2 linked regions of the Prochlorococcus marinus XMU1406 genome follow. The protein of the gene in region 1 interacts with the protein of each later gene in a pairwise test. Links are inferred from orthologs where the notes say so. Each region holds a gene or a part of one and is shown on either strand. Other genes may lie near its edges.

Region 1 (2,873 bases):
CTTCAACCAGTCTATTCCCTTGCAAACTAGATGAAGCAATTGAAAAAAAACTTTCTCTTTTATCTAATAAACTTGTTGAAAATTGGGGAGAGAGACAACTTTCTATCTTAGAACTAGATGACAGAATAGCTACAGCTGCAGAAAAAGCACCAACTAAAGATAACTTGATAAAGCTTTTGAGAGAATCATTATCAGATGTCAAGAAAGAATATGAACAAGTTTTGATTAATGAAGAGAAAAAAGTGAGAGAGGCTGGCGGTTTACATGTTATCGGTACTGAGAGGCATGAATCAAGAAGAGTAGATAACCAACTTAGAGGTAGAGCTGGAAGGCAAGGTGATCTTGGAAGTACTAGATTCTTTTTATCTTTGGAAGATAATTTATTAAGAATTTTTGGAGGAGATAGGGTAGCAAATTTAATGAATGCATTTAGAGTTGACGAAGATATGCCTATCGAATCAGGAATGCTTACTAGGTCTTTAGAAAGTGCTCAAAAGAAAGTAGAAACTTATTATTACGATATTAGAAAACAAGTTTTCGAATATGATGAGGTAATGAATAATCAAAGAAAAGCTGTATATAGCGAAAGAATAAGAGTTTTACAGGGAATTGATTTAAAGAGACAAGTAATAGGGTACGGAGAAAGAACAATGAGTGAAATTGTAGAGGCTTATATTAATCCTGATCTTCCACCTGAAGAATGGAATATTGATCAATTAATTTCTAAAGTCAAGGAATTTATATATTTATTAGATGATCTTAAAGTTGAAGATGTTAATTTACTTTCCATAGAAGAATTAAAAAACTATTTGCAAGAACAATTACGAATATCTTATGATTTGAAGGAATCTCAAATAGAGAAGATTCGTCCAGGATTAATGAGAGAAGCTGAAAGATTTTTCATCTTACAGCAAATAGATAATTTATGGCGAGAACATCTTCAATCAATGGATTCCTTAAGGGAATCAGTTGGATTGAGAGGTTACGGCCAAAAAGATCCTCTAATAGAGTACAAAAATGAAGGATATGATATGTTTCTAGAAATGATGACTAATATGAGGAGAAATGTTATTTATTCAATGTTTATGTTTCAACCTAAAACTGACGTTAATGAAAAAAATTAAATAAAGACTTAATCATCTCCAATAAATTCTATAATTTCTTTATCTTTAAGATTTTGAGCGTCACCTAGTTTAGAGATATCAATGGATTCTGAGTTAACTAAACATTTAAGAGTTTTTTGTAATTTAAGAATTTGATTTTCAAGGAGGTCTATTCTATCCATTAAATTTTTTATCACATTAGCTTCTGCATCTGGCAAAGCAGAGTGAGCTAATGGGTTCACTTTTACACCACTTTGATGTACGACTCTGCCAGGAACGCCAACCACTGTACTATTCCCTTCAACATTCCGAACAACTACTGAACCTGCACCAATACGTGTATTAGAGCCTACTGTAATAGATCCAAGAACTTTTGCACCTGCCCCAACTACAACATTTTCCATTAAGGTGGGGTGTCTTTTCCCATGACTTTTGCCAGTACCTCCTAATGTAACCCCCTGATATAGAAGACAATTATTTCCTATCTCCGCTGTTTCTCCAATTACAACTCCCATTCCATGATCTATAAAAACCCGTTTACCAATTTTAGCTCCAGGATGTATTTCAATGCCTGTTATTAGCCTATTGGTATGACTTAACAAACGTGGAATCAAAGGAATATTTAATTTCCATAATTTATGCGTAAACCTATGAATAACTATTGATTGAAAGCCCGGGTAGCAAAGAAATATCTCTATTATTCCTCTAGCGGCAGGATCTCTCTCTCTGATAATTTCTATATCTGATTTTAAAGTTCTTAGCATCTTTGTCTAATTAATAACTCCTATTTCTTTTTTTAATTGATTTATTGTTTCTATACTTAAATAATTTTTAGCACATATTATTTGAGGTAATCTCATTAACTGAGAACGATTTTTTAATAATGTGTTTTCTACAACTGATAAACTAGGTCCATCACACACTATATGGTTCGAAGCTTTTAAGAGTGATAGTAATCTACTGTTATTGTCTGAGATTGCTGTCATTAGCATTAATTCATTACCTCGCATACTGTGTATAATCACTTCTGCTGCTCTCAATAAACCAGGACTTATGCTAACAATACCTACACAACTTCCAGCATTTAATTCTTTGAGAATTTTTAATTCCTTTTGAAAGTCGCTCAAGTCGACTGCAATAGCTCGAACCCCATGCTGTTTAGCAACTTTTTCTAGAGGCTGTAAAAAATACCTGCTTGTGACAATCGTACCACTATTTGAATTACTCAAAACTTTTTCTAATTCTTCCATGGGAACAACCTCAACAGGTACATTAACTGTTGTGGAAAGGTCTTCTGCTATTAACATAGAAGCGCCAATATCTTCTCTAGGAGTACTGACTATGATTCTTGATCCGCACTTTATACGCCAATCAATTTCATTGGTCAATATATCTCTCGTTTCTTGTAAAGTGCATCCAAGATTGATCAAGTTGTCAATTACCTTCTTTGCTTCTTGATCTGGTGGTTTACTTTTTTTATCTTTTGAGTAAACTGATTTTTTAAATTCTCTTTTAGTAAGATTATCTCTTACATAAATCCCTGATCCAGCTATTGCTTCAACTACTCCATCTATTTCCAGTTGTCTATATACTTTGCTTATAGTATTTCGGTGGAGTCCAGTCTGCATTGCAAGTTGCCTTGTACTGGGAAGTCTGTGTCCGGGAGGATAGTGTCTTGCAGCAATTGCAAAACAAATTTGATTATAAAGTTGAGTCGATGCTGGGATATCACTTTCTTGTTGAATATGGAATCTCACTTTTTAAAACCCT
Region 2 (6,192 bases), on another replicon or contig:
TCGGTTAACCCTCTAGATCCTAGAGTTCAAGAACAGGTTAGTCAGGTGCAACAACAAGTTGCAGCAAAACGAAATGAAATTGAAGAACAAAAAAGAAATCTACTTCAACAACAGAATCAAGTTCGCGAATTAAAAATGGACGAAATTGTTGATCAAGGACAAGTGGATAGTTTCTGTGATGTCACTGTGGGCGACAATCTTATTGAAAAAATGCAAGTCTCAATTACTGTTAAAGATGGAGTTATTCAATCTATAGATAATAATTAAAAGAAACATTTAGTATTTTTGATAAAAATAAGTAAATCTTAATTGCGAAAAGTTTTAAATTCTAATCGATCTAAATTATTACTTTCTTAAGTTTTAAGAGTTTCCACTGTGAATATGATTTCGTATAATTATATCAAGAGTTAAAAGGGTTCTTAATCATAAAAACTTTTGAAAGTTTGATAAAAATCCCTTAAAACTTATGCAATAACAATTTTCTTATGTCTCACGAAATATTCATGCCTGCCTTGAGTTCTACTATGACGGAGGGCAAGATTGTGGAATGGTTGAAAAATCCAGGAGATAAGGTTGAAAGAGGCGAATCTGTCTTGGTTGTTGAATCTGACAAGGCAGATATGGATGTTGAATCTTTTCAAGATGGATATCTTGCAGCAGTTTTAATGCCTGCCGGTAGCACTGCACCTGTTGGAGAAACTATTGGACTCATTGTAGAAAATGAGGATGAGATAGCTTCTGTTCAAGAACAAAATAAAGGAAATCAACCCGAAGTCTCTACTTCTGACCAACTTGAATTGGTAAGCAATAAAACTGAAGAAAAACCAGTAGTCCAGACTGAAAGTATCAATAAAGAAGCTGAAGAAGTCCTCTTAAAGAGTGAAAAGCCTGTACCATCTTTTAATACTGATCAAATTAATGCCGCTACAAGTAATGTTTCTTCGAGGATAATTGCATCCCCAAGAGCTAAAAAACTAGCCTCTCAAATGGGCGTTGATTTAGCAAAGGTTCATGGATCTGGGCCTCACGGAAGGATTCAAGCCGATGATATTTTGAAAGCTAATGGCCAACCTGTCTCTATACCATGGATAGGAGAAGGTAGTTCTCCCGCAAATATTCCTGGTGCAACTTTGGGAGTTGAAAGTAAACCAGAAACTTCAGGAAATAGTTTTGGTAATCCTGGAGAAACAGTTCAATTTAATACTCTTCAAAAAGCGGTAAATAAAAATATGGAATCTAGTTTAGATGTTCCATGTTTTAGGGTGGGATACTCAATCAACACAGATAAATTAGATAATTTCTACAAAAAGGTAAAACAGAACGGAGTAACTATGACTGCTTTACTTGTAAAGGCAGTTGCAAAGACACTAAAGAAACATCCTCAAGTTAACTCAAGCTTTTCAGAAAATGGAATTTCTTATCCAGAAAATATAAATATTGCTGTTGCTGTTGCGATGGAAGATGGGGGACTAATAACTCCAGTATTAAAAGAACCATGCAATACTGATTTATTTGAATTATCTAGGGAATGGAAAGATCTCGTAAAAAGATCGAGATCAAAACAATTAGAACCAGATGAATACTCAACGGGAACATTTACCTTATCTAACCTTGGTATGTTTGGTGTTGATAGATTTGACGCAATATTACCCCCAGGGACCGGTGCGATCTTAGCGATAGCATCATCGAAACCAACTGTTGCAGCTAATAGTGATGGTGCAATATCTGTTAAAAAAATAATGCAAGTAAATCTTACAGCTGATCACAGAGTGATCTATGGAGCTGATGGTGCTTCATTCTTGAAAGACTTGGCCTACCTGATTGAAAATGAGCCAGAGACACTTATATCTTAAATTTAATTGATTTCTCAAATTAATAATGAAGGAAGAGATTATAAGCTTGAAGCTTATGATTACTTTCTAGATCCTTCATTAATTGCTAGTAAGCCTTCTATAATAAGGCATGAATCAAGATTGATGATAGTTAGAAATAGTGTTTTAGAAGAGAATTGCTTAACTAACAAATTTACCAAGAATCTTTTAGAGGAATTTAGAAAAGGTGATCTTGTGGTTGTCAATAATACTAAAGTAATGAAGGCAAGGTTAAAGGTTGAATTAGAAAATAGGACGTTAGTCGAATTATTAGTCTTAGAAAGATCCCATGAATGTGTTTGGTTATGTTTGGCAAAGCCAGCGAAAAAGTTAAAAATAAATAGAAAAATAATATTAAAATCTCCTTCTGCACAAGATATTAATTTGATGGTTGATGGGGTTGATGAAGAAACTGGAGGAAGATTTATTAAATTTCCAGAAAATATAATTGATCTTAGTTCAATGAATGACCTTCTTGATAAATACGGGAAAATACCTCTCCCGCCTTATATAAAAAATTCCGAAGAAGAATCTTTTCATGAGAATAGTTATCAAACTGAGTATGCAACTAATCCAGGGGCCGTTGCCGCTCCAACTGCTGGTTTACACTTAAGCAAAAGTCTTATTTCCAATCTAAAAAAAAAAGGAGTAATAATTTTGCCGATAACTTTGCACGTAGGCTATGGAACATTTAAACCAATTAATCAAGAAGATCTAAGTGACTTAAAACTGCATAAAGAATGGGTAAGTGTTAATAAGGAAGTAGTGGGGGAAATAAAAAAAATAAAGAAAACAGATAGAAGAATAATTGCAATTGGGACAACTAGCGTGAGAGCTCTTGAAAGTTGTTATTCTCACGAAATTAATGACTTTATTCCTATAGCGAAATACGTGGATTTAGTAATTAAGCCAGGTTATAAATTTAAGGTAGTTGATGGATTATTAACTAATTTTCATCTTCCTAAAAGTTCATTATTACTATTAGTAAGTGCAATGATTGGTAGAGAAAGATTATTAGATTTGTATAAAAAAGCCATAAAAGAAAAATTTAGATTTTTCTCTTATGGCGATGCTATGTATATTTCACCAGATTCATTACTGGAGAAAAAATAGATTTAGGCTTTGACTGGTTCTTGAATGATTCCGCTTGGAACTTCAGTAAACATAATTGATGATAAATATCTCTCTGCTAAATCAGGTAGAACAACTACAATAGTTTTCCCCGCATATTCATCTTGTTCAGCTAATCTAACAGCAGCAGCAGCAGCAGCTCCACAAGATATTCCAACTAATAGACCTTCTTCTTTTGCTAATCTAAGAGCCATCTCGATTGACTCGTCATTTGTTACCTGTTCAACCTTATCAACAATTGACAAGTCAAGGTTCTTAGGAATAAATCCTGCTCCAATTCCTTGAATTTTGTGTGGTCCAGATTTAACCTCTTCTCCATTCATTGTCTGTGTAATAACAGGACTATGTGAGGGTTCTACAGCTACAGAAGTAATATTTTTACCCTTCTCTTGCTTAATGTATCTTGAAACTCCTGTAATTGTGCCGCCAGTTCCAACCCCTGCAACTAAAACATCAATTTCACCATCGCAATCATCCCAGATTTCTGGTCCAGTAGTTTTGAAATGAATTTCAGGGTTTGCTGGATTATCAAATTGACCTGGCATGAAATATTGAGAAGGATTACTTTCTGCAATTTCTTTAGCCTTAGCTATTGCTCCAGGCATACCTTTAGATGCCTCTGTTAAAACAATTTCAGCACCCAACACTGCCATAACCCTTCTTCTTTCAATTGACATGGATTCTGGCATTGTAAGGATCAGTTTATAACCTCTTGCTGAAGCAGTAAAAGCTAGGGCAATACCTGTATTTCCAGAAGTTGGCTCAACAATAGTTTTGTCTTTTGTAAGTTTCCCACTTTTCTCTGCATCCCAGATCATGTTTGCACCAATCCTACATTTGACACTATAAGCGGGGTTTCTACCTTCAATTTTTGCAAGTACTGTAGCTTTCGCGTTTTTAGTAACTGATTTTAATTTTACTAATGGAGTGTTTCCAATAGCGAAACTGTTGTCCTCATAAATTTTTGCCATTTATATATTGAGAAAATATATATTAATACTAACTATTATTCAGAAAAAGAGTATATAAGTTTCTATACGGTAAATACTAGGAATTTAGAAATTATTTAGTGCTTCAGAAAAGTTTTTCCATAATTGATCTTGGTCTTCTAATCCAACTGATACTCTAATAAGGTGCGAGGGTATACCAAAACTTTCAGCCCAATCCAACTCGTCATAATGTGCTAGTAAAACATAAGGACAAACTAGAGTAAATTTTGTACCTAAACTAGGTCCTTTAGATACTTGTAGAGAATCATAAAATTTCTTAGCTTTGTTTAATCCTCCATTTAATTCAAATGATAATAAGCAGCCGTATCCTCCATCAGAAGTAAGTAAAGAATTAAAATTTGGACAATTTTCAGGATGGAAAATATTTTTAATCTCGCTATGGGTCTCTAATCTTTTTTTTAATTCTAAACATGTTTTATTTTGTTCAAAAACTCTTTGATTTACATCTCTACTAACTTTCTCTAGATAAACTGTATCTCCATCGGAAAGTGTTGGAAGATTAATCTCGTTTAATGCATTTCTAAATTGATCAATCCATTTGCTTTTTGGATTTAGTATTAATGATCCTGCAAGAATATCACCACTACCTGAAAAAATTTTTGTAAGTGAAGTAAAAACTATATCTGCATGTTCTAGGGAATTTATATTTAAATTTGAACCAATTGTATCGTCAACAATTATAGGAATATTTAATTTTTTTGCTATTTCTGAAATTTTTTTAATGTTTACACATTTGAGCATTGGATTACTCGGTAGTTCAATAATTAATGCTGATGGATTTATGCTTTTGATTTCTAATTCAATATCCTCGCAATTTTCTTCTGTAATTAGCTTGGCTCCATGAAAGATATTCATTGGTAATTTAAGTACATCTACATATGGAAAACCAATTTGGAGTGTTGGTTTAGCTGGAAATAATTTATATATGATTTCTAATGATGTATGCAATGCAGACATCCCAGATGAAGTTAAGTGAATATCATTAGAGTTAATTTTTGTAGATTTAGAAATTCTATTTTTTATTCTTTGAGAACATTCATTTACGTAAGATTTTGGAGGGCAATCTTCAAGACCTAGTTCTATAGCAGCAGCTCTTGAAGATATGCCAAGACCAGTATGTTGCCAAAAAGATTTTGCATAAATACTTCCTTCTTCTTCAGTTATTAAGAGAGCTAAATTATCTCTTTTTTCTATTAATGAGAATTGTTCAGAAGTATTTCTATCAATGAATTTTTTGGCTTTAAAAGCTATACTTTCATTCGGATATGGCCAGATACTTTTATTGTTGTAGTGATTTTCTTTTTTTACTTTTTCGCATAATCTTTTCACTATTGGGTTTAGCCCGAATCTTGGGTAAATGGACTTCAATAAATTCATGCATTCTTGATTTTTTTCTTCGTAATTTATTACATCATTCCAAGTTGGTAATGCTACAGAAACAGCATGAATACTATCAGGAATAGAATATCCCAATTCTAAATTTTTCCATATAGGGTTTTTAAGTAAATCTCTCAATTTTCAGAATTTATTTAAAGCAAATAATATGTCTGAGATTAAATCGTTTGTTTCTTCACATCCAATCGATAATCTGACAAGAGCATCATCAATCCCTAAAAGATTTTTTGTTTCATCATCAACAGAAGCATGAGTCATTGTTGCGGGGTGACAAATTAAACTTTCAACTCCTCCAAGGCTTTCTGCTAGCGAGAAATATTTGAGAGATTTGCAAAATTTAAAAGTATCCTCTTTTTTAAGATTTAATTTTATGGTGATCATCGAACCTCCAGATATCATTTGCGATTTTGCTAAATTAAATTGCGGATGTTTTTGATTAAAAGGATAAATTACTTTACTAATTATTTTATGATTCTCTAATTCTTCAGAAATTAATTTTGCACTTTGCGTTTGTTGTTCGATTCTTAAAGGAAGAGTTTTTACTCCTCTTGTAATGAGCCAACTATCAAAAGGAGATGGTTGAAGGCCTAGAGCTTTTTGAGAGAAAAGCATCTTACTATTCCATACCTCATTATTTGTCAGTACTGCTCCACCAAGCGCATCACTATGTCCATTAATGAATTTTGTTGTGCTTACTAGTGATAGTGTTGCACCAAGGTCCAATGGTTTTTGAATAAGTGCCGTTGAAAAAGTATTGTCCACAACCACTGGGATTTGTAGTTTAT

What was found.
Region 2: the proteins of cysE (region 1) and cysK interact in binary tests that used the Escherichia coli proteins (3 or more experiments, as listed by UniProt). The link is inferred for Prochlorococcus marinus XMU1406 from one-to-one orthologs.

The regions. Positions count from the first base shown.
Region 1 is NZ_JAAORG010000003.1:483,505-486,377, reverse strand. What follows is about bases 1-2,830. They hold cysE (serine O-acetyltransferase), read right to left. Parts: upstream 1,868-2,830; coding sequence 1,133-1,867; downstream 1-1,132. Other genes in these bases: HA149_RS09080 (GntR family transcriptional regulator), read right to left, coding at 1,874-2,830; secA (preprotein translocase subunit SecA), read left to right, coding at 1-1,124. In the rest of the region: more of HA149_RS09080, read right to left, coding at 2,831-2,860.
Region 2 is NZ_JAAORG010000001.1:365,256-371,447, forward strand. What follows is about bases 1,981-4,932. They hold cysK (cysteine synthase A), read right to left. Parts: upstream 3,974-4,932; coding sequence 2,987-3,973; downstream 1,981-2,986. Other genes in these bases: queA (tRNA preQ1(34) S-adenosylmethionine ribosyltransferase-isomerase QueA), read left to right, coding at 1,981-2,984; HA149_RS02130 (PLP-dependent transferase), read right to left, coding at 4,058-4,932. Also shown: HA149_RS02110 (YlqD family protein), read left to right, coding at 1-267; HA149_RS02115 (dihydrolipoamide acetyltransferase family protein), read left to right, coding at 486-1,853; more of queA, read left to right, coding at 1,860-1,980; more of HA149_RS02130, read right to left, coding at 4,933-5,527; HA149_RS02135 (trans-sulfuration enzyme family protein), read right to left, coding at 5,531-6,192.